3 regions of the Novosphingobium sp. SG754 genome follow, and region 2 is predicted to be linked to each of the others. Evidence: predicted binding sites of a transcription regulator. Region 2 holds the regulator's gene; each other region holds the start of a gene.
The links. Region 2 encodes LexA, which represses DNA repair genes until DNA is damaged. Its sites were predicted from a motif close to GTTCCNCNCTTGTTCT; they were not measured.
Positions count from the first base shown of each region.

Region 1 (4,655 bases), 410 kb from region 2:
GGCCATGGCATAGGTGGGCAGGAACGCGATGAGCATGGTCGATCCGCCCATCAGCATGAGGCTGGCCACCAGCGTGGACTTGCGCCCGACCCGATCGCCGAAATGACCAAACGCGATGGCCCCAACCGGCCGGGCAAAAAATGCCAGGCCAAAGGTCATGAACGAGAGCAGCACTTGCGCTTCGGGTGCCTGGGCCGGAAAGAACAATGGCCCGATGACCAGCGCCGCCGCCGTGGCGTAGATATAGAAATCATAGAATTCCACCGCCGTGCCAACCAGGCTGGCGGCAAGGATGCGGGCGTTCTGGCGAAGCGGGTGGGAGGACGCGGTCATGATCTGCGCGACGTTCCCGCCGGCCCCTTCCTTGTCAAGCGCGCAATCGATTTGGCGGCCTGACACGCGGCGCTGACGCGAAAAGGGGCGCCGGTTTCCCGGCGCCCCCTCCCCGTTGCCAAGGCAACAGATGTGCGACCCTTCAGGGCTTATTCGGTTCAGACACCGCCACGGTTGCGGCAGCTATCCGTCACCGTGCGCGAGCACACGGGATACTTCTTGGGCGTGGCGTCAGAGTTGGACGCATACTGGCTGCTGCTGCTGGCCGTCGCTGCGCTGTCCATGCCGGTATCGCTGCTCGGGGCCGGGGCAGGCGCTGCGGCGGTGTTGGCCGCCATGCCGCCCGACATGCCACTGCTGTTCGAGTCAGCGGTGGGGGCCGGCGGGGTGCTGCCCGCTGCCGAAGCGGATGCCGAAGCCGACGCCCGGCCCTGAACCTGGGCCACAATCGACGGCCAAATCTGGGCGCGCTGGTCAGGCGTCATGGCATAGACTTGGCCGCGCTGGGTGTCATTCATCGCCCACCAGCCCTTCTGCTGGTCCGCATTCAGCGACCAGAAGTATTCCTGCTGGGCCGACGGCCATGCATCATACTTGGCCTTGAGATCGGCCGGCCAGCCGTCGTACTGGCCCTTCTGTTCCGTCGTCATCGAGAACGGACCAGCCGGGGTTGCGGCAGCCGGCGGGGTGGCTGCTGCCTGAGCATGGAGAGCAACGGGCAGCGAAGCGGTCGAGAGCGCCAGAGCGCTGATGAAAATCATCTTTCGCATGGAGATCTTCTCCTGTTCCAAAGATCCGAATTGCCCAAGTTACGCCCGATCCTGTCATTTCGTTTCCGCGCATTCGGCCAGACGTGATATTGTGTCGATCAGCCGCTCGACTTGCCCCGTGTGTGCGGCAAGCGGTGATTTTGTTGATGTATGACAGATGAATGGGCTGCTTTGGCCGGGGCATTGGGCGGTAGCGAATGGGCAAATCCGCCTTGCGCCTGCGCACCCGGTTCCCTACTTGTTCCACCGTGACGAGCTTTGCCCCCCCTTCTCCCCACTCTCCCCCCGGCCCCCTTGCAGGCAACGAGCCCGATTGGCTGTCAGGCCTGAACCCGCCGCAGCGCGAGGCGGTGTTGACCACCGATGGCCCGGTGCTGATGCTGGCGGGTGCCGGCACCGGCAAGACCGCCGCGCTCACCGCGCGCCTGGCCAATCTGCTGCGCCAGCGCCTGGCTTATCCGTCGCAGATCCTGTGCGTGACTTTTACCAACAAAGCCGCGCGCGAGATGCGCGAGCGCGTGGGGCACCTGATCGGGCCGGCAGTGGAAGGGATGCCGTGGCTCGGCACGTTCCATTCGATCGCGGCCAAGATGCTGCGCCGCCATGCCGAACTCGTCGGGCTGACCAGCTCTTTCACGATCATCGACACCGATGACCAGTTGCGCCTGCTCAAGCAGCTGATCCAGGCCGAAGGCGTGGATGACAAGCGCTGGCCGGCCAAGCAGCTCGCCGGGCTGATCGATCGCTGGAAGAACCGTGGGCTGGGACCGGATGATCTCGATGCCGGGGAAAACGAAGCCTATGCCAATGGCCGTGGCGCGCATTTCTACAGGCTCTATCAAGACCGGCTGCGCACCATCAACGCCTGCGATTTCGGCGATCTGCTGCTGCATATCCTGGTGATCTTCCGCCAGCATCGCGATGTGCTGGAAAGCTGGCAGGACCGCTTCCGCTATATCATGGTGGACGAATACCAGGACACCAACGCGGTGCAGTACCTGTGGCTGCGGCTCTTGGCGCAAGTGCGCAAGAACATCTGCGTGGTGGGGGACGATGACCAGTCGATCTATTCCTGGCGCGGCGCGGAAGTGGCCAATATCCTGCGCTTTGAAAAGGATTTTCCCGGCGCCAAGGTGATCCGGCTGGAGCAGAACTATCGCTCCACCCCGCACATCCTGGGCGCGGCATCGGGCCTGATCGCCGAAAATGCGCAGCGGCTGGGCAAACAGCTGTGGACCGAGCGCGACGGCGGCGACAAGCTGCGCGTGATCGGCGTGTGGGACGCGCCCGAGGAAGCGCGCCGCGTGGGCGAGGAGATCGAGCGGCTCGAGCGCGAGGGCTGCCCGCTCGATCGCGTGGCGATCCTGGTGCGCGCGCAGTTCCAGACGCGCGAGTTCGAAGACCGCTTCATCCAGATCGGCCTCGCCTATCGCATCGTTGGCGGCTTCCGCTTTTACGAGCGCGCCGAAATCCGCGATGCGCTGGCCTATCTGCGCCTGGTGGGGCAGCCATCAGACGATCTGGCGTTCGAGCGGATCTATAATACGCCCAAGCGCGGCCTGGGCGACAAGACGCTGGAAAAGCTGTTCCGCTTTGCCCGCGCCAACCAGGTGCCGCTGCTGCGCGCCGCCTATGACATTACCGATACCGACGAACTGCCGGCCCGCGCGCGCAACACGCTGGCGGCGCTGGTGCGCGATTTCCTGCGCTGGCGCGAACAGGTCGCCACGCTGTCGCCGGCCGAACTGGCGCGCACGATCCTGGATGAAAGCGGCTATACCGCCGCGCTTCAGGCCGAAAAGACCGCCGAGGCCAATGGCCGGCTGGAAAACCTGTCGGAACTCGTCCGCGCCATGGAAGAGTATGAGACGCTGGGCGATTTCCTGGAGCACGTGAGCCTGGTGATGGACAACGAGGCCCAGGCCAACGAGGACAAGGTCACGATCATGACCATCCACGCCGCCAAGGGCCTGGAGTTTGACCAGGTGTTCCTGCCGGGCTGGGAAGAAGGGGTGTTCCCCTCGCAGCGCGCGCTCGACGAAGGCGGTCTTGCCAGCCTGGAGGAAGAGCGCCGCCTGGCCTATGTGGCGATCACCCGCGCGCGGCGGCGCTGCACCATCCTGAATGCCGCCAACCGCCGCATCTATGGCCAGTGGACCAGCGCCATCCCCTCGCGCTTTATCGAGGAACTGCCCGAGGACCATATCGAGCGGGAAACCACCCTGTCGGGCGGGGCATCGATGTGGCGGGCCAACTGGAGCGAGGCGAGCGATCCCTTTGCCGACGTGGCGCGCAATCACCCCGCCAAGGCCAGCACGCGCGGCCCCGGCTGGCAGCGCGCCGCGGCGCAGATGTTCGATCCCAAGCCGCGCAAGATTGCCGAAAACACGCGCAGCGCCGCCAGCTTTGCCAGCAAGCCACGCGCCGATCTGGCCGTGGGCGCGCGGGTGTTTCACGACAAATTCGGGTATGGCACCATTTCCAGCCAGGAAGGCAACAAGCTGGAAATCCAGTTCGACAGCGCCGGTGAAAAGCGCGTGCTCGACAGCTTCGTGAAACCGGCCTGACACCAGGCCACAGGGGGTAAAGATGCGGGCATGGCAGCGTGGCGCGGCATGGGTGGCGGCCTTGGCCGGGGCGAGCGGCCTGGCGGCAACGGTTGCCTGGGCCTGCGCGGATAGCTCGTGCTCGCCGGTCTGGCGGCTCGATTCGCCCGACTATGCCTGCGAAGGCCGCGCGATGCTCAATCCCGGCAACGATACGCGGATCAACCTGCTGCTGCTGATCCGCAGCCTGGCCCCGGCGAGCGAGGCGGGTCTGGCCTATGCCAAGCCGGAATGGGATGACCAGCAGCTTGGCCACGTGTTCTTCAGCTGGCGGGGCCTGCGCGAAACACTGTGGCCGCAAACGCCCGAGCCGGAGCCGGCCGCCAGCGACACCACCGCCGCCCAATGCGCCGCCCCAAAGCCCGTGCAGGATGCCTTTGCGGCGGCCATGGCAGCCGACGAGATACCGCAGGGCTATCGTGATACCTTGATGGCAATGCGCGCCAAGGTCGGCTGCCCCGACCCCTTGCCCGCAACGGCGTTTCCCGATGTTCTGGCCGGCAAGTACCTGGAGTATCTGGCTGCCGCCGACGATTTCTATCGCGGGAATTATCCAAGCGCGCGCAGCCGCTTTGCTGCCCTGGAAACCAGCGCCTCCCCCTGGCTGCGTGAAACCGCCAGCTACATGAAGATCCGCGTCGCGCTGCGCAGCGCGGTGGCCGGCGCGATCGACAAGTACGGCGATTTTGCCGGCCTGGACAAGATCGACAAGGCGCAGGCCCAGGCGGCCGGCGCGGCGATTGACGCCTATCTCAAGGCCTATCCTCAAGGGCGCTATGCCGCCTCTGCGCAAGGGCTGCGCCGCCGGGTGCTGTGGCTGACCGGGCAGGACGCGGCGCTGGCCCAGCGCTATGAAGCGATGCTGCGGGCAACGCCGGGTAGCAGCGAGGCGGCCGCCGATCTTGCCGAGGAAATCGACAACGCCCTGTTGCAGCGTGACGAGGGC
Region 1 covers NZ_JABGCC010000004.1:456,758-461,412, forward strand. Annotated here, with positions in the region: gene FHW97_RS12680 (MFS transporter) at 1-333, opposite strand, end outside; gene FHW97_RS12685 (hypothetical protein) at 492-1,103, opposite strand; gene FHW97_RS12690 (ATP-dependent helicase) at 1,352-3,670, shown strand; gene FHW97_RS12695 (hypothetical protein) at 3,693-4,655, shown strand, end outside.
Region 1: a site for LexA is predicted at 1,333-1,348, ahead of FHW97_RS12690 (ATP-dependent helicase). Genes of this name have one in related genera too.

Region 2 (15,146 bases):
GCACGGTACCGCCCGGCCACGCCGTGCGGATCAGCACTGGCGCGGCGATGCCCGCTGGCGCCGATTGCGTGCTGCTGCAGGAAGACTGCGCGCGCGATGGCGCCGCGCTCGCCCTCACCGGCACGCCGCCGCTGCCGCCTTCGCGCCATATCCGGCCTGCGGGCATGGATTTTGCCGCGCAAGACCCCCTGCTGCCCACCGGCACGCGGCTGGGCGCGGCGCAGATCGCGCTGGCTATCGCCGCCGGGCATGGCCACGTGCCGGTCTGCCGCCGCCTGCGCCTGGCGGTGATCGACAGCGGCGATGAACTGGCCGCCGCCGGCCACGCCCTGCAAAGCCACCAGATTCCGGCCAGCAATGGCCCGATGCTCGCCGCCATGGCCGCCGCCCTGCCGGTGGACGTGCAGCGCATCGGCCCGGTGCCCGATCGGCTCGATGCCCTGGCCGCCGCGCTCGATAGCGTGCGCGAAGCTGACATCATCGTCACCAGTGGCGGCGCCTCGGTCGGTGATCACGATCTGGTTCGCCCCGCGCTGGAGGCGGTGGGCGCGCGCATCGATTTCTGGCGCGTGGCGATCAAGCCGGGCAAGCCGCTGCTGGTGGGGCAACGCAGCGCCAAAGACCGCGCCGCGCCGCAGGTGATCCTGGGCCTGCCGGGCAACCCGGCCTCGGCCTATGTCACCGCGCACCTGTTCATGCTGCCCCTGCTGCGCGCCGCGCTGGGTGCCGCCCAGCCACTGCCCAGCCCGCTGCACATGCCACTGGCCCAGCCCATGCCGGCCGGTGGCGGGCGCACCGAATTCCTGCGCGGCCATTGGGATGGCGTTTCCGTCACACTCGATCCGTTGCAGGATTCCGGCGCGATCGCCCCGATTGCCCGCGCCAATTGCCTGGTGCAGCGCGAGGCCGGCGCGGCGATGCAACCGGAAGGGAGCAAGGTGCCGATCTATCTGCTCGAATTTGGCGGATTTGCTTGACGGGTTCGGTTTGGTTGCTTATTCGTTCCGCATTCGTTCGCCATAGGAGACTTGCGGATGCTCACGCGCAAGCAGCACGAACTGCTCTCGTTCATCCAGACGCGCCTTGATGATTCCGGCATTTCGCCTTCGTTTGAAGAAATGAAGGAAGCGCTCGATCTCAAGTCCAAGTCTGGCGTGCACCGCCTGATCTCCGCGCTGGAAGAACGCGGCTTCATCCGCCGCCTGCCCAACCGCGCCCGCGCCCTCGAAGTGATCCGCGAACCGGAAAGCCTGGCGACCAAGGCCGCCGCGCGCACTCCCGCACCACGCCCCACTGCCCCCGCGTCCACCACCCCGCGCCCGGCGCCAGTGGCCGCGAACGACGTGATCGAAATCCCGCTCCACGGCCGCATCGCCGCGGGCGCCCCGATCGAGGCGATGGAGGGCTCGGCCATGCTGCCCGTGCCCGCCGCCCTGCTCGGTTCTGGCGAGCACTACGCGCTGGAAGTGTCGGGCGATTCGATGGTCGACGCCGGCATCCTCGACGGCGACTACGCCCTCGTGCGCCGCACCAACACCGCGCGCGACGGCGAAATCGTCGTTGCCCTGGTGCGCGGCGAGGAAGCGACTCTCAAATACCTCCACCACGAAAAAGGCCGTATCCGCCTCGACCCGGCCAACGCCGCCTACAACCCCCAGTTCTACGCGCCCGACGAAGTGGAAGTGCAAGGCAAGCTGGCAGGGCTGCTGCGGCGGTATCATTGAGGGTGCTATTGCGCTGAATCGCTAATCTGGAATGTTTTTAAGTGGAATACACTTGCCGTTCTCAATCGTGATGGCGAATGACAATTTCTTTGGAAAGCGGAACATCGAGCGTTCGTCGTTCTCGTAGTACCCTCGGAAGGCGCTTCCCTCGCTTCCCCAAATTAGGCATCCGGTCACGGCTCACTTGAGTAGACACCCAAAACGCGAATGACCTGGCAGATGGGGACTAGCGCGTCGTCAAAGATGCTTTTAATTGCTTGCTTCCTGTACAAAGTGCAATTCTCCTCACATGCTGGGTATGGTAGTGTTCCCGAATGCCCAGCTTTCCACACAAAAAAATCGTCGAGAAGATCCGGAAGATCGACGAGTTACCGTCGGATGACGCACAATACTTGCAATGGCTCGGTGCTGGTCAGCACCTGGATTTCCTCAAGCAAAATGCGAACGCTGACGAAATAGTCATTTACGGGTCTGGTCCCTACACGTTCATTCATTCGATCGTGGTGCCGAACAAAGCGCTAGAGGTCGCAGCGCCGGATGACCTGCTGCGATGGAGTTGCAATCCGTATGTCAGCATCGCCGGCTATGTGTCCGGCGGTGGCCGGAGTGGGATGTGGATCGAGCGGGATAACCATCATAGGGGCTCAAAGGCGCTTGATGAGGGGCGCGATCTCGTTTTCGCGCGCACGTTTGAGGGATGGAGCGGTGACGGGCGCGACTACATCGAAGTGAATCAAGAATACACACATCTGGCGGGTATCCACTGGCGACCAGAGGAAAGTGCCTATTGTCGCTTCGATGAACACGGTGACCTTCGGCACTGTGCATCCGTTACGTTAAATCGCAATGGCGAAGAGGTACGGCTCGTCTCGTTTAGCTGGGTAGAGCTAGAGGAATACCTCACCATCGCACGTTGCTCACTGGTGCGAATGTTCGACTTCACTTTGCTGAAGCATAGCGAATTCAATGGATGGGCAGACGACATTAATGAAGTGGTTCATGTCGATTCCGCCGATTTCTTCTATCGACAGCGCCACTGTGGACGCTGCGCCTACACGCGCGGCATCCAGATCATGCGCCCGCGCCGTGGAGCTAACCAGGTGCTTCAGGGGGTGACGGATGGCTGGAGCTGGAACAAGTCCAAACAGTACGTTGAGTTCGTTGCGCATGATTGGCGCAATCAGCGACTCGCCAAAATTTCCACGGACCCCGCAGCCACTACCAATTATTTTCAGGCTGAAGGCAACGATCTACCGTTCGAGCTATCCGCAGCCTTCTTTCGAGCCGAGGTGCTGTCAAAATACAAAACCGACCGCGAAAAATACACAATCAAAGATCGTGAAGTGAGCTGCCGGGCGGCATGGCGCCTGCGCGGCTACGACGTGAATGAGGCGGGTCAGGTCCACGCCTATATCTGCGATCTGCGTGCCCTGCCGTACACGGAGCAGTTGCACTGGCTGGCCTACAACGTCGAGCCACAGGCAAGCATCTCGGAGCGCGCCATCGTCAATGACTTCCAAGGTGACTTTGTTACGTTCCGGCACCCGCGCGAGGAAGTTATGTCCATTGTTCGGCGATGGGGAGACCGCAAAGTTGAATGGTGGAAACTGCGTGATCCCGACTTGATGGATCGGGCCAACATTCCGCTAACGGCGAGCAAGGATGAGTGGGCCGAAGCCATCATGGACCTCACGAAGCTTGTCGTCGAAGGCTTCGAGACGAAGCCCCTGCGCCAGCGCCTTGACCGGTTATCGGCCGAATATACCGACGGGGACCGCACGCTGGCGTTGTTAGAAAAGCTGCTGAACGTCGGTCGTTACCGGGATGAGCAGATTAAGCTGTCGGGGCTGCGGGAGGCGCAGTGGCTGCGGTCGAAGTTGCAAGGCCACGCAAGAGGCACCGAAGCGGCGCAAGCGGCAAAGGACGCCATAGCTAACTTCGGTAGCTTCAAGGACCATTTTTCGGACCTGTGCATGCGGATCGCAGCGGAACTGCAATCGATCGAGTCCCAATGTGAAGCCGAGCCGTGACGGAACGCGCTGCCTGCCGTCTTTAGTTTTAATGACCCTGTGGAACGCGCGCAGCGCTTATTGGAGCTTCTGCGTTCCTATGACAGGCTCTTCCAGCAGTGGACATTCGCCGTGGCCGATCGCAACGACCAGCTCTGGTCGAAAGTCGAGGATTTAGAATACTAAGCAGGTCGCCCCAGAATCAAAGCTGCCCCTCGCCCATCACATCTCTTTCCCCCCGCGCGCCACCTTCCCCACCCAAAGCTCTGGCCCCGGAAACCAGCCATGCTGGCCTTCCGTCTCCGCCACGGTCACCAGCTTGCCTTGTGCCAGATAGATCGCCAGGCCGCCGGTCTGGCGCAGCAGGCGGCGGTCGGCTTTGAGCCAGCGGGGGTGACAGCTTGCGGGCAAGGTGCGATCGGCGATCACGATATCGGCGGCGGCGCAGGCGGTGGTGAGGGCCTGCCAGTCCACCTGGTCGCGGCCGCGGCTCATCAGCACGGTGTAGCGCCGGCCCTGGCGCGTGAGCACGGCGCGGCAGAAGTCCGCGTTGCACTGCGCGCCGGGCCAGGTGTCGAGCGGGCGGGCCTCTCCCTCCAGCCCGGCGTTTTCGAGCAGCATCGAGGGGGTGTAATCGCTGCGCGTGGCGCGTAGCATCAGCAGATTGGGCCCTTCCCCTGCCAGGGCGACGTGGTGCCCGTCACCGGTCACCAGCACATCGGGGGTGGGCTGCAGCACGGTCAAAACCGCGCCTAGGCCAACTGGCACCAGGCCCCACAGGCGCACCCGCCCGGTCCACAGCGCCAGCCACAGCAGGCCGCCGACCATCAGGCCAAAGACCCAGCCCGGCATCCCCGGCAGCAGCGTCACCGCGCCAGGCTGGCTGGCGGTGAGGTGGGCCAGGCCCAGCAGCGCATCGAGCGACTTGCCCACCGCCCACCACGCCGGCGCGCCCCATCCGGCCAGATCGAGCAGCAGCGCCAGCGCGATCAGCGGCATGGTGACGAAGGTGGTGAGCGGAATGGCCACCACATTGGCCGCCGCGCCATAGATGCCGGCGCGGTGGAAATGGAACAGCGCCATGGGCATCAGCGCCAGTTCGATCACCAGGCCCGTGGCCAGCACCAGCGCGAGATGCCGCACCAGCCGCATCGCCCAGCCTTCGTGCGCATGGCCGAGAAAGCGCCGCACCGGCGCGGACGAATCGAACGCGATGATGGCGATGACCGAGCCAAAGCTCATCTGGAAACTGGGGCCGACCACAGCCTCGGGCCAGAACAGCATGACGATGAACGCGGCCATCGCCAGCATCCGCAACGACAGCGGATCGCGACCCAGCGCCAGGGCGAGCAGGACCAGCAACGCGCCCAGGCACGAGCGGATCGTGGGCACTTCTGCCCCGGTCAGCAGGGTATAGCCAATGCCCGCCAGCGCGCCCATCGCGGCCGCCGCCAGCGGCACGCGCAGGCGCAGCGCGAGGAACGGCACCAGCGCGAGCAGGCGTGCGGTGATGAGGTATACCGCGCCGACCACGGCGCTGACGTGCAGGCCGCTGATCGACAGGAGGTGCGTCAACCCCGCGTCGCGCATCGCATCTTCATCTGCCGTGGCGATGCTGCCGCGATCGCCGCTGGCAAAGGCGGCGGCGATCGCGCCCGGTGATCCACCCAGTTGCGTGCGGATGTGGTCCGCCAGGCGCTGGCGCACGGCATCGAGCCGCGTGCCCGGTGGCGCCGGCGCCAGCACGGTGATCGCCCCCACGCTGCTGCCGGTGGCCATAAGGCCGGAAAACCACGCGCTGCGGGCAAAATCAAAGCTGCCCGGCACCATCGGCGGCGCCGGCGGCATCAGCCGCGCACGCAGGCGCACCCGCGCCCCGTCTGCCAGCGCCGAATCGTTTTGCCCGGCCGGCGCCAAGGGCACGTTGATCCGCACCTGACCGTCCCGCGTTTCTCCCGACAGCAAGGTTACCCGCGTCTGCAGGATCAGCCGCAAACGGCCCTGCGCCGCCTGGACCTGGCGATCGACCACCGTGCCATCGAGCACCACCAGCATGGGCCGGGGAATCGGCGGGGTGCCCAAAAAGGCAGACTTGATCCAGATCGTGGCGCAGCCGGCCATCACCATCAGCCCCAGCGAAAGCACGGCCAACCGCAAATGGGCGAATCGGCCGTCTCGATCGCGAGGCAGCACAAGCAGCAAAATTCCGCCGATTCCGACCATAAGGGCCAGCCACTGCCAGGGGCCTGGAAGCACCACCCAGGCGCAGATTCCCGCGGCAAACGCCACACTTAGCCAGGGGCCGCGTTCTGTGCCGCGCTGCTCGATCCACGCATTCGCATGCGCGAGCATGCTGGACAAACGCGCCGCTTTGGCCCAATGGCGCCCGAGCCCGTTCGGTCCCATATCAAGACCGGTTATCTGCGGGCCGGCACCGTTATCCCGGCCAAGCGCCGTTTGCGGATCAGGCGGTGTTGCAACAAGGCCGGCCATGCGCCGAATTGGAAGGAATGCGCCCTCGATGGCAAGCCAGACTGACACCGTTTCTGCAGGATCGGGTACGGCCAGCGCCAGCCCCACCCCGGCGGCACGCGTTGTCACCCGCTTTGCTCCATCGCCCACCGGTTTCCTGCATATCGGCGGCGCGCGCACGGCCCTGTTCAACTGGCTTTTCGCCCGTCATCATGGCGGCACCTATCTGCTGCGGATCGAGGATACCGACCGCGCGCGTTCCACCGACGCCGCGATCGAGGCGATCTTTGACGGCCTCAACTGGCTGGGCCTGGGCGGCGATGCCGAGCCGGTGTTCCAGTTCGCGCGGTCTGATCGCCATGCCCAGGTGGCGCACCAGCTGCTCGACGCCGGGCACGCTTACCGCTGCTATCTGACGCAGGAAGAACTCGCCGCCCGTCGCGCCAAGGCGCAGGAAGAACGCCGCCCGTTCCGCCTGGAAAGCGAATGGCGCGATGCCGATCCCGCCACCTGGCCGGCCGACAAGCCCTATGTCATCCGCGTCAAGGCGCCGCGCGAAGGCGAGACGGTGATCGAAGACGTCGTCCAGGGCACGATCACCGTGCAGAACGTGGAAATCGACGACTACGTGATCCTGCGTGGCGATGGCACGCCCACCTATATGCTCGCGGTGGTGGTCGACGATCACGACATGGGCGTGACCCACGTGATCCGTGGCGATGACCATATCAACAACGCGTTCCGCCAGCTGGTGATCATCCGCGCGATGAACGCGATCGAAGGTGGCTGGCCCGATCCGGTCTATGGCCATATCCCGCTGATCCACGGTGCGGATGGGGCCAAGCTGTCCAAGCGCCACGGTGCCCTGGGCGTGGACGCCTATCGCGACGAGATGGGCCTGCTGCCCGAAGCGGTGTTCAACTATCTGCTCCGCCTGGGCTGGGGCCATGGCGACGAGGAAATCATCAGCCGCGACCAGGCGGTGAAATGGTTCGACATCGCCAATGTCAACAAGGGCGCCTCGCGCTTCGACCTCAAGAAGCTGCTCAACTTGAACGGGCACTACCTGCGCGAAGCCGACGACGCGCGCCTGGTCGATCTTGTCGCGCCGCGGCTCGACGCGCTGGTGCCGGCCCACGACCGTGCCAAGCTGGCCGAGGCGATACCAGTGCTCAAGGTGCGCGCGGCCGATCTCAACGAGCTGGCCAAGGGCGCGGTGTTCCTGTTTGCCCAGCGTCCGCTGGCGCTCGATGAAAAGGCGCAAGGGTTGCTGACCGCCGATGCGCGGGCAATCCTTGCCAAAGTGATCACCCGCCTTGAGGGCGCAAACGACTGGACAGCGGCCACGCTCGAGGCCAATCTCAAGCAAATGGCCGAGGAGCTGGGAGTAGGATTGGGCAAGATCGCCCAGCCCCTGCGCGCAAGCCTGACGGGACAAGCGACCTCACCTGGAATTTTCGATGTCCTGGTTCTCCTCGGAAAGGAAGAGAGCCTGGCTCGTTTGCGTGACCATGCCGCCTGACAGGGTGGCCCACAGAACATACTGTTTCTTTGTACAGGAGAGCCTAGCGTGAGCGACAATCAGGCTACTTTGACCATCGATGGCAAGACCATCGACCTTCCGGTCAAGAGCGGCACCATCGGGCCGGACGTCCTCGACATCCGTAAGCTTTACGGCCAGTCGGGCAAGTTCACCTACGATCCGGGCTTTACCTCCACCGCCAGCTGCGACAGCGCGATCACCTATATCGATGGTGACGAAGGCGTCCTGCTGCACCGCGGCTATCCGATCGGCCAGCTGGCCGAGCATTCCAGCTTCATGGAAGTGAGCTACCTGCTGCTGAACGGCGAACTGCCGAACCAGGACGAGCTGGCCAACTTCTCCCGCACGATCACGCGCCACACCATGGTGCACGAGCAGCTGACCAAGTTCTACAGCGGTTTCCGCCGTGACGCGCACCCGATGGCGGTGATGTGCGGCGTGGTGGGCGCGCTCTCGGCGTTCTATCATGATTCGACCGACATCGCCGATCCGCAGAACCGCACGATCAGCTCGCACCGCCTGATCGCCAAGATCCCCACGATCGCGGCGATGGCCTACAAGTATTCGGTTGGTCAGCCGTTCCTCTATCCGCGCAACGATCTGTCGTACACCGGCAACTTCCTGCGCATGACCTTTGGCGTTCCGGCCGAAGAATATGAAGTGATCCCCGAAGTCGAACGCGCGATGGATCGCATCTTCATTCTGCACGCCGACCATGAGCAGAACGCGTCGACCTCGACCGTGCGCCTGGCCGGTTCGTCGGGTGCCAACCCGTTTGCCTGCATCGCGGCCGGCATCGCCTGCCTGTGGGGCCCGGCACACGGCGGCGCCAACGAAGCAGCCCTCAACATGCTGCGCGAGATCGGCACGCCCGACAAGATCCCACACTATATCGAGCGCGCCAAGGACAAGAACGATCCGTTCCGCCTGATGGGCTTTGGCCACCGCGTCTACAAGAACTACGATCCGCGCGCCACGGTGATGCAGAAGACCGTGCGCGAAGTGTTCGACGCGCTCAAGGTCAACGATCCGCTGTTCGAAACCGCGCTGCGCCTGGAAGAAATCGCGCTCAACGATCCCTACTTCGTGGAAAAGAAGCTGTTCCCGAACGTGGACTTCTATTCGGGCATCATCCTTTCGGCGATCGGTTTCCCGACCACGATGTTCACCGTGCTGTTTGCCCTCGCCCGCACCGTGGGCTGGGTGGCGCAGTGGAACGAAATGATCAGCGATCCCGGCCAGAAGATCGGTCGCCCGCGCCAGCTCTACACCGGGCCGACGCAGCGCGACTACGTTCCGATCAACCAGCGCTAAGCCGGAAGATACACGATGAAGAGAAAGGCGGTCATGGTGGCGATCCTGCGGATCATCGGCTTGGCCGCCTTTTTCATGGGCCTGCTGTGGATCGCGCAAGGCCTGGGCCTGGTGCACTGGCCGCGCGAAAGCTTCATGCTCGATCAGCGACCGTGGGCCTGGCGTGGCCTCGTCCTGGCGCTGCTGGGCATTGCCGCCGTGTGGCGCGCCGGTCGCCGGCGCTGATCGCACAAGACCCTGGCCGGCCGGCTTGGCCGCGCCATTCCCACAATTTATTCGAACGCGGCAGGGTCTGGCGTGGGCGCCTGGCAGGCCTGGTGATTGCCATTCTGGCAGGCCGCGACCTGCTCGTGCCACGCATCCATTGCCCGCGCATAAGCGGCGTCGCGGCGCGACTGGGTGGTGCGGATCATGGCGATGGTGTCGCGCCGGGCCTGCACGGCCTGGTGATAATCATGCACGGCAGCGTGGTAGCTTTGCAGTTCGGCGTTCCGCTCGGCGCGGGCGGTGTTGGTATCGATCGCCAGCGCCTGCGCCTCGTTGCGATTGACCGCGCTAACCCCGGGATCCTGGCCGGGAACGACCACGCCCGGAGGGGCCGTCATTGATGCTGCTGCCGAACCATCGTTGAACGGCTGGTTGGGATCTACTGCCTGGGCCAGCGCCGGGGTCGCCACCAAGGCGCCCAACAGGCCGACCATCGCCATTTTCCTGATCATCGCGAATCTCCGAAACAAGCGTCAGATTTCCGGTCCCCGATGCCCAGCGTTGTGGGCGAGACGGTCTGAACGTTTGCGGAATGCCATGAAAAGGTGCGGTTAACCTGGCGGCCAAGAATCAGCGCGCGTTGACGATACCGGCGCTGGGCAGGTCTGCCGGCAGAGTCAGCACAAAGCGGGCGCCCTCGCCCGGTGTGCTCGATACGGTAAGATCACCGGCCATGGCACGGGCCAACCGGCGCGAAATGTAAAGCCCCAGGCCCGATCCGCCATCGCCGCTGCGGCCCAGCCGTTCGAACTTTTCAAACACGCGCGCCGCCTGGTCGGCAGTCAGCCCTTCGCCGCGATCTTCCACTGCGATCCACGCCGTGGCTCCTTCCACACCGCAGGCCAGAGTGACGGTGGCATGGGCCGGGGTGTAGCGGATGGCATTGCTCAAGAGGTTGAGCAGCACCTGCAGCACGCGGCGAAACTCGCCGATCGCCGGGGCGTGGCACGCCTCCTCCGGCAAGGCCAGGGCGATGCCCCGCTCACGCGCGCGGACGGACAGGATACCGGCGGCGCGGCGGGCGCAATCAGCAAGGTCGATGTGATCGGGCGCGGGGGCAAAGCCCGGCGCCTCTACCGCATCGAGATCCGCCAGGTCTTCGACCAGGCCGAGCAGATGGCGCCCCGCCTCGGCAATGTCGGCGGCATAGTTGCCATAGGCATCGGCCAGTGGCCCCGCCAGGCGGCTGCGAATAGTTTCAGCATTGGCGATGATCCGGCTGATCGGCTGGCGCAGTGCGGGCGCAAGATCACGCCCGAGGAACCCGGTCCAGGGCGGCAGCGGCGCATCGGCACCGGCCATGGCAGGCTCTGCCCCACGCAGGGGATCGGCCGGCAGCGCCAGGATCGTTTCAGGCAAGAGCAGCAGATCGAACCCGCTGCCCACGCGCGGCAACAGGCGCACGCGCCAGCGCCGGGCAGACCCGGCCACATCGACGACCATGTCATCGAGCAGCCGCCAGTGCAGCCGCGCCGTCTCGATCCGCCCTTGGCCAAGCGATAGCGCCGGAGACAAGGCCCAGTGGCGCCCGGTGGAACCGGCCAGGTCTGCGGCCAGTTCGGCAAGATCGGCGGCAGCCAGATCGGCGGTGATTACCCGCTGCTGCTCATCAAGCAGGACATGCCCCTGCGCAAGATGATGCCACAGCGCAGCCGCATCGAACGCGGGCAAGCCATCATCAGGCGCGGCCGCGCGGCGCCAGTCGCGCAGCACCAGGGCAATGCCATCGTCGTCAGGCGTGGCCTGGGCATGAAACGCGATGGCGCAATCGCCATCCATCGCCACGATCGGCCGCGCCTGCGCCAAACCGGAATCCCGCACCTGGCGGACCAGCGCCAGCAGCGCCGGAACCGCCAGCATGCCCGGCATCATACCACCGGCCGCGATCTGCAACCGGGCCAGGGCCTCGTCAGCCGCAACCAGGGTGTCCGCAGCATCGCAGCGGGCGTGGATCGGATCGGCCGTGGCCAAAGTCAGCCACCCAGCCTGGCATGCGCCAGGCGCTCGGCCGCATCCTGCGGCGACAGCGCGCCCACGGCCGCCGGTACCAGCGCCTCGGGATGAAACACCGCGACATGGCCACGCACGGCGTCGCCATCCAGGCCAGCCGCCCGCAAGACCAGCGCCAGCCGCGCCAGGTGCGATGGCGCCGTCAACAGCGCGGCATCCTCGCGCGGGGCGCCCATGGCGCGAGCCAGCGCGGTGAGGAACAGCGCCGGTCCGGCGTGCAGCGGATCGAGCGCCAGCGCCAGATCGGGCAGCGTATCGACCAGGCGGCGGAGCAGCGCGAGGCGCCCGCGCTCGGCATCGAAACGCAGGCGCAACGACCGTTCGGCAATTATTGCACGGCTTTGCGCCTCGGCATCGTCTTGCGCGCGGGCGTGCAGCGTGACCAGGGCAATACGCAGCAGGTCTTGCGGCAGTTCATCCAGCGGAAGCTGCATGCGCCGCTGTGCCTGGCAGAACCGGGCCTGCGCCACCAGGGTCGCCATGGCTGCGGCCGAGCGATCCCCGTCCTGCGCCGCAATCGCCGCTTCAACCAGGGGCGCGACCACCATGTCCACGCCGTGATCCTGCTCAAGCCGGCAGGCAAGCTGCCATTCCAATGCCTGGCCATGCACGGCGGCCAGGAAGGCTCCATTGGCGCTGAGCAGGCTGGCAAACCCGGCCACCTCGTCAATGTCGGGCTCAATCCCTTCGCCCGCGCCACCGGCCTGGGCCTGGGCCACCGCCAGTTGCCGGGCGACATCATCGATCATGCCGCGCACATGGGCGATCACCGTGTCGCCGAACACCGCGCGCTCTTCCTGCAAGACCAGATGGCGCAGAATAGGGGCCGTGCTGTCGAGCGCGGCACCGGCGCGCGCCAGGCCAGCGGCGAGCCAGGCATCGTCTTCGTGCGAAAGGGGCGCGGGGTGCTGCATGCCCGTGGTTCTAGGTTCCATTGGTTAGCAAGCGGTTAGGAAACAGACCATGCGCCTGTGCCAAGGCCGTGGCAAGCAGCACGACGACGATCACCCGCAGGCCCGTTTCCAGCGGCATGAACAGCCCCACCACAAGCAGCGTCAGCGCCACCAGCAGGCGGTCGCACAACCATGCCGTCCAGCGGAAATCGCGCAGCACTACCGGATACAGCCAGAGGATCAGGACCAGGACCAGCGGCGGAAACCACGCCGTCTGGGCGGTGGGCCCGCCACTCGCACGCCAGGCGCAGATCGCCACCAGCGCACCATCCACCAGCGGGCCAAACAGCGCACCCCCGCGCAAGCGGCCCGATGCCTGCATCAGCGATGCCTGCTCCACCCGCGCCAGCAAGCGCCCGGCCTGCAACACCACCCAGCCCAGGCCAATCAGCGCAAACGCCAGCCCCGCCCTGCCCCACCAGCCCGCGCCCAGCGCGAGCAGCACGAGCAGTAGCGCCGCCGCCATGGCCACCCACGGCCGCGTGCGGGCATGCAAGAGCGCAGGGCCGATCCGCCGCACCGCCTGCACCGCGAGCCATTCCCCCGGCGAGCGGACGTGGCTGGCCGCGGTGTGCTGGGCCAGCCAATCGTTTTCCGCAGCATGAGCATCGGCCTCGTTGCGCACCAGGCGCCAGCGGCCCGCAGCCAGCAGGGCCTGCGGCACCGCGCGCAACGGCAGGCGCGCCTGCGTCGCCAGGCGCAGCAGCGCGGCAACCGGGTTCCATTCGGGCGGCAGATCGCCCAGCCCGGCCACCACCCGGCCGGGCATGCGCATCGCCCCGGCCCAGGCATGGTTGATGTCGATACGTTCGAACCCGGCTGCAACGCCGGCTTCCACTGGCAAGGCCAACACGCCCGGCGCCTCGTCCAGAATGCGGCGGGCATCCTCGGGCATGGCCAGGAACCCTTCGGCAAAGACGATCAGCTCATCCTCGGCCGAAACCAGCGGCACCAGCGCACGCGCCGCGGTTATGATGTGAAAGCGCGCGCCGCGCTGTTCGGCGACGTGCTGGATCTCGACGATCTCGGCCGAGAGCATTTCGGCATGGACGACGATTCGCGTGGCGCCCAGCGCCAGCGCCAGGCCCAGCTGGTGGCGCGCGATGCTGTGCCCGGCGATCGGCAAGAAACCGGGGTTTCCACCCGATTGGACGGCGCCGTCGCCCGCCAGATCGACCGGCACATTTTCCATCAACGATATGAGCGCGACCCGCAACTGTATGCCTCCTGATCGCGCGCATGGTAGGGCGGCAACCCCGCCGTGCCAAGCGCCCGTCGGGCGTTTCGGATCAGGCCTGATCGGGGCCGATCGGCGCTGGATCGACTGGCGCCGGATCCTGAGCGCCGGCGCTGAAATCATCCAGCCACATCGCGATCTTGCGCAAGACCGCCGGATCGCCCGGCGCACCGGCCAGCGCCTGTTCCACCAGGCGCATCAAGCCTTGCGCGTGGAACGAGGCAGCCAGGCCTTTGAGCCGCAGGCCGGCCATCGACCAGTTGCCGTCACAGCGTGAGCGCCGCATGAGATCGACCTGCCGCCGCGCGCTGTCGAGAAAAGCGCCGCGCAGTTCGGCAAACAGCGCCGGGTCACTGCCCGCCACGGCCGCCAGCTGCGCATCGATCGGATCGCCAAGATAAGCCATGCTGTTGATAGTGTGGCATCAGGGCTTAAGGCGGGTTTAACCGCCCCCCTTTTCCATGATAGAGATGCGCGCATGAATGGGGGACCACGGATCATTCCGATCGAAGCCAACCAGCCGGAAACCGGCGGGCATGGCCTGGCGCTGGATCGTGAACAGGCAGAAACCGCCTTGCCAATTACCCCATCTTTACAAGAATTTGCCGATCAAAGCGAAGACGCGTTCGACGATACCGCCACCGCGCCACCGGCTCCTTGGCCATGGGGCCTGGCCGGTGGCATGATCGCGGTTTGGACGGGCTTTTTTGCCTGGGCCAGCGTTCCTGGACTGGTTGCCGTGCGCAGCCCTGCCGCATGGGCAGCCGCCACCGGCCAGTGGGCGGCGCCGGTGCTGGTTGTGCTGGTCACCCTGCTGCTGATCCAGCGCGGCAGCGGGCGCGAGGCGCGCCGGTTTTCCAGCATTGCCAGCGGCCTGTCGCGCGAATCGGCGCAGCTGCACCAGCAGCTGGGTTCGATCAACACCGAGTTGGCCCTCGCCCGCGATTTCATCGCCGCCCAGGCGCGCGATCTCGATGCGCTGGGCCGCGTGGCGGCTGACCGCCTGTCTACCCATGCCGACAGCCTGCGCGGGCTGATCCAGGACAACGGCGCGCAGGTCAACGCGATCGCCGATGTTGCGGCCAACGCGCTCGACAACATGGAAAAGCTGCGCAGCCAGCTGCCGGTGATCGCCAACAGCGCCAAGGACGTGACCAACTCCATCGCCAATGCCGGGCGCACCGCGCACGTGCAGCTGGAAGACATGGTCGCCGGGTTCCAGCGCCTGAACGAATTTGGCCTCGCCAGCGAACGCCAAGTGGCCAGCGTGCGCGATCAGGTTCAGGCGGCACTCGGCGCGTTGACCGCGGCCGGGGTTGACCTTGCCCGCCAGACCGAGGCGCGCTTTGCCACGCTGGAAGAGGAAGTCAGCAGCCATCGCGCCGCGCTCGACCAGGAAGAGCATGCCGCGCTTGCCGCGATCCGCGCCCGCGCCCAGGCGCTGGCCGATACGCTGGGCGAGCAGCGCCGCACCATGGCCAGTGCCGAGCGCGAAAGCCTGGCGGCGCTGGAACAGCGCCTGGCCACGCTGAAGGAAGCCAGCGCCACGCTGGGCGAAGCCGTGGCCGAGCAGGAAAGCGCCGCGCTCGCCAGCTGGCAGGCCCGCAGCGAGGCGCA
Region 2 covers NZ_JABGCC010000004.1:42,451-57,596, forward strand. Annotated here, with positions in the region: gene FHW97_RS10865 (molybdopterin molybdotransferase MoeA) at 1-977, shown strand, start outside; gene lexA (transcriptional repressor LexA) at 1,035-1,724, shown strand; gene FHW97_RS10875 (hypothetical protein) at 2,039-3,754, shown strand; gene FHW97_RS10880 (ComEC/Rec2 family competence protein) at 3,956-6,226, opposite strand; gene gltX (glutamate--tRNA ligase) at 6,255-7,727, shown strand; gene FHW97_RS10890 (citrate synthase) at 7,776-9,062, shown strand; gene FHW97_RS10895 (hypothetical protein) at 9,078-9,287, shown strand; gene FHW97_RS10900 (hypothetical protein) at 9,335-9,781, opposite strand; gene FHW97_RS10905 (sensor histidine kinase KdpD) at 9,900-11,300, opposite strand; gene FHW97_RS10910 (hypothetical protein) at 11,303-12,274, opposite strand; gene FHW97_RS10915 (hypothetical protein) at 12,264-13,508, opposite strand; gene FHW97_RS10920 (Hpt domain-containing protein) at 13,582-13,935, opposite strand; gene FHW97_RS10925 (hypothetical protein) at 14,008-15,146, shown strand, end outside.

Region 3 (4,655 bases), 440 kb from region 2:
AGCCTACCTGCTGGGCATTGCCGCGCTGGCCCTGGTGGCGCGCCTGCTGCTGCGCTTCGTTCCCGCACGTGGAGAGACTGCACCGGCCGCGCCCGATTGGTCGGTGACCTTTGCCGCGATCGAGCGGCCCGATGAAGCGCTGGCGATCCTCGATCGTGCCGGCCGCCTGGCCTGCGCCAACAGCCGCTTTGCGGAGTGGTTTGGCCATGTCGCGCCGCCGCGCCTGCCGCTCGATGGGCCGGCTGTCGAAGCGCTCGATGGCGCGGTGCGCGCCGCCTGGCGCGATGGCCGGGCTCAGATTGGCGAAGTCACTTCGGCCAAGGGGCGCTGGCGGGCAGAACTGCTGCGCGCCGGGCGTGGGCAGGATCACCTGGTGTGCCGGTTCATTCCCTTGGAACAGGTAGACCTGGTGGCTGACATGGCGGGGCACGTGGCCGGAAAGCTCGGCCGTGCCCTGGCCCGCGAAGGCATCCAGGCGGCCGTGGTCATGCCCGATGGCCTGGTGCGCGCCGCCAACCGCGCCTTCGCCACCCGCGCTGGCGGGGAGGGCGCGCAGGTGGGGGGCAGCGATTTCGTCTCATGGTTCCGTGCCGATGATGCCGAACGCATTTTCTATGCCCGCGAAGGCGCGCGCGGCACGCCGGTGCGCTTTGTCCACGTGCCGATTGCCGATCCCGATGGCGTGGCCAGCACCGATCCGGCGCGGGTGCCTTCGCTGTTCCTGATCATCGACAACGATGGCGCGCTGGGCGATGCCCGCGCCGGGCTGCCGCAGATCGAGGCGCTGCTCTCGCGCCTGCCGCTGGGCCTCGCCATGACCGATCGCGATGGCCGCTTCCTCTTTGCCAATCGTGCGTTCCTGCGTGCGGCTGGCCATGATGATACCGTGCCGCCGCCCTATCCCTCCGACCTGGTGATCCGCGAAGACAAGGGCGCGCTGGCCGATGCCGTCCGCCGCTATACCCAGGGCGCGCCCACGGCGGGCGACGTGGCGGTGCGCCTGCGCGCCTCGCCCGAAGAGCCGGTTTCGCTCAGCCTCGCCGGCGTGCGCGGCATGGGTGAAGGCGCCGTGCTGCTCAGCCTCAAGGATTCGACCGAGGAAGCCCGCCTCAAGCGCGAGATTGCCCAGGCCACCAAGATGCAGGCAGTGGGCCAGCTGGCCGGCGGCGTGGCGCACGATTTCAACAACGTGCTTACCGCGATCATCGGCTATTGCGATCTGATCCTGATGCGCCACACGCCGGGCGACAGCGATTACGACGATATCCAGCAGATCAAGGCCAATTCCAACCGCGCTGCCTCGCTCACCCGGCAATTGCTGGCCTTTTCGCGCCAGCAGACGCTGCGCCCCGAAGTGCTGCAACTGCCCGATGTGGTGGCCGAGGTTTCCACCCTGCTCAAGCGCCTGTTGGGCGAGAAGATCCAGCTCGACGTGACCCACGATCGCGATCTGGGCCTGGTCCGCGCCGATCCGGTGCAGCTGGAGCAGGTGTTGCTCAACCTTGCCGTCAATGCCCGCGATGCGATGACCGCCAACGGCGCCGATACCAAGACCGGCGGCACGCTGCGCATCGCCACGCGGCGGGTGAGCGCCAATGACGTGCGGGCGATGAAAAGCGAAATCCTGCCCGTGGCAGACTATACCGCGCTGGTGGTGGAAGACACCGGGCACGGCATCAAGCCCTCGCAGATCGGCAAGATCTTCGAACCGTTCTTCACCACCAAGGAAAAGGGCAAGGGCACCGGCCTTGGCCTTTCCACTGTCTATGGCATCGTCAAGCAATCGGGCGGCTTCATCTTTGCCGATAGCGAGGTGGGCAAGGGCACGCGCTTTACCATCTACCTGCCGGTGCATGTGCCCGATCCGGCCGAGGTGGCTGAGGCGGCCAAGCCCAAGGGCGAGACGCGCCGCACGCAATGGACCGGCGGCGGGTGCGTGCTCTTGGTAGAGGACGAGGACACCGTGCGCGCCGTGGCCGAACGGGCGCTGGTCCGCCAGGGCTATGAGGTGACCACGGCGGCCGATGGCGAGGACGGCCTGGAAGCGCTGTCACGCATCATGGCGGTTGGCGGGGATATCGACCTGGTGGTGTCCGACGTGGTCATGCCCTCGATGGACGGGCCGGCCATGGCGCGCGAGATTCGCCGGGTTAAGCCCGATCTGCCGGTGCTGTTCATGTCAGGCTATGCCGAGGAGCAGCTCCGCCGCGAGATCGACATCCCCAACATGCATTTTCTGGCCAAGCCGTTTTCGGTGGCGCAGATCGTGGCGGCGGTGGAACAGGTGCTGCGTGGGGAGTGATTGCCCCTCCACCACCCGCTGCGCGGGCGGTTCCCCTCCCCACGATGTGGGGAGGACCTGCAAAATCCTCCCCACCATGTGGGGAGGTGGCAGGCCGCAGGCCTGACGGAGGGGCGGGTCGATAGGCCCGCTGAGTCGCCAATCCCGCCACGATGGCAGCATTTTCCCATACCGTTAAAATGCCAGGCTGCGCAGGGTTTGCGCCGCCGCCCAGCTTGAAAAAGCGCTCGAAAATCCCCATGTTTCCAGTGCGCAGCGGGAATTGTCTCCGCTCTGGAGAGAATTTTTCGTTCCCCTCTTGTTCCATTGGAACAGAATAAGTACATTGTTCTGCGTGTTGACGGTTCGTGTCAGCCATCTCTAGGCAAGGGGAAGCAGCCATGGCGGCGCAGCTCAAGCTCATTCAGGAAGGCAAAGAAAAGGACATGGATCGTCAGAAGGCGCTAGACGCCGCACTGGCCCAGATCGACCGCGCATTCGGCAAGGGCTCGGTGATGAAGCTGGGTTCCAAGGAGACGATGCAGGTGGAAGCGATTTCCACCGGCTCGCTCGGGCTGGACATCGCGCTGGGCATTGGCGGCCTGCCACGCGGCCGCATTATCGAAATCTATGGCCCGGAAAGCTCGGGCAAGACCACCCTGGCGCTGCACGCCATTGCCGAGGCCCAGAAGACCGGCGGCACGGCCGCCTTCGTTGACGCCGAACACGCGCTCGATCCGGTCTATGCCAAGAAGCTGGGCGTCAACATCGATGAACTGATCGTCTCGCAGCCCGACACGGGCGAGCAGGCGCTGGAAATCGTCGATACGCTGGTCCGCTCCAACGCGATCGACATCCTCGTGGTGGACTCGGTCGCCGCGCTGGTGCCCCGCGCCGAAATCGAAGGCGAAATGGGCGACAGCCACGTCGGCCTGCAAGCCCGCCTGATGAGCCAGGCACTGCGCAAGCTGACTGGTTCGATCAGCCGTTCGCGCTGCATGGTGATCTTCATCAACCAGGTGCGCATGAAGATCGGCGTGATGTACGGCAACCCGGAAACCACCACCGGCGGTAACGCGCTCAAGTTCTATGCTTCGTGCCGTCTCGATATCCGCCGCACCGGCCAGATCAAGGATCGCGACGAAATCACCGGCAACACCACTCGGGTGAAGGTCGTCAAGAACAAGGTCGCCCCGCCGTTCAAGCAGGTCGAATTCGACATCATGTATGGCGAAGGCATCTCCAAGATCGGGGAAATCCTCGATCTGGGCGTCAAGGCCGGCCTGGTTGAAAAGTCGGGCGCATGGTTCAGCTATGACTCGGTGCGCATCGGCCAGGGTCGTGAAAACGCCAAGAACTTCCTGCGCGAAAACACCGAACTGCGCGATCGCCTGGAAGCGGCGATCCGTGGCCGGACCGAGCAGGTGGCCGAAGGTCTGATGGCCGGCCCTGACGCTGACGACGATATCTGATCAGGCGTTGATCTGATCCGCAGGGCGCGATGGCGGCAGGCTGCCGCGCCACGCCCTGCCGTTCCTTGCTCCCGGCGCGTCGTTCCTGGTGAACGGCGCGCCGTTGGCGTTGTGGCCAGGCGAAGTCTTTCATCCCGGCTACAACGCCAGGATCAGGGCGTGACGCAAGCGCCGCTGTCGCCAAGCTCGCGGCGATCGTTTATACCGGCAGCATGACACAGGCGATGGATTGGCAGGGCGGCGTCGGCCGCGCCTGGGCAGAAGAATGGCAGCGCACCGATCGCACCTTTGCGCAACTGACGCCGGCCTTGCTGGCAACGATCGCTGCCATGCCCGGCCATCGGGTGCTCGACATCGGTTGCGGTGCGGGCGAACTGGCCTTGTCGCTGGCCGCTGCCAGACCCAAGGGCGCGGTATGCGGGATCGACCTGTCGGCTGATCTCATCGCTGCCGCGCAGCAGCGTGGGGCCGGCCGCGCCAATGTGCGCTTTGCCATCGCCGATGCCAGCCAATGGCAGGATCCTGCTTTCACGCCCGATCTGCTCGTCTCGCGCCATGGCGTGATGTTCTTTGCCGATCCGCCCGCCGCCTTTGCCCATCTGGCCGCCGTGGCGGCGCCGGGGGCGCGGCTGGTGTTCTCGTGCTTTCGCGCCCCGGCTGAAAACGCCTGGGCCAGCGCCATGGCGGGCCTGGTGCCGCCGCCGGCGCAGCCTGCTGATCCGCATGCGCCCAACCCCTTTTCTCCAGGCCCGTTTGCCTTTGCCGATCCCGATCATGTGCGGGCCATGCTGGCGGGGTGGACAGACCTGGCCTTCACGCCCCACGATTTCGCCTATCTGGCAGGCGAGGGGCCTGACGCCGCCGAGCAGGCCCTGGCCCTGTTCCGCCGCATCGGGCCGGCC
Region 3 covers NZ_JABGCC010000004.1:483,633-488,287, reverse strand. Annotated here, with positions in the region: gene FHW97_RS12795 (ATP-binding protein) at 1-2,302, shown strand, start outside; gene recA (recombinase RecA) at 2,683-3,753, shown strand; gene FHW97_RS12785 (class I SAM-dependent methyltransferase) at 3,966-4,655, shown strand, end outside.
Region 3: a site for LexA is predicted at 2,592-2,607, ahead of recA (recombinase RecA). Genes of this name have one in related genera too.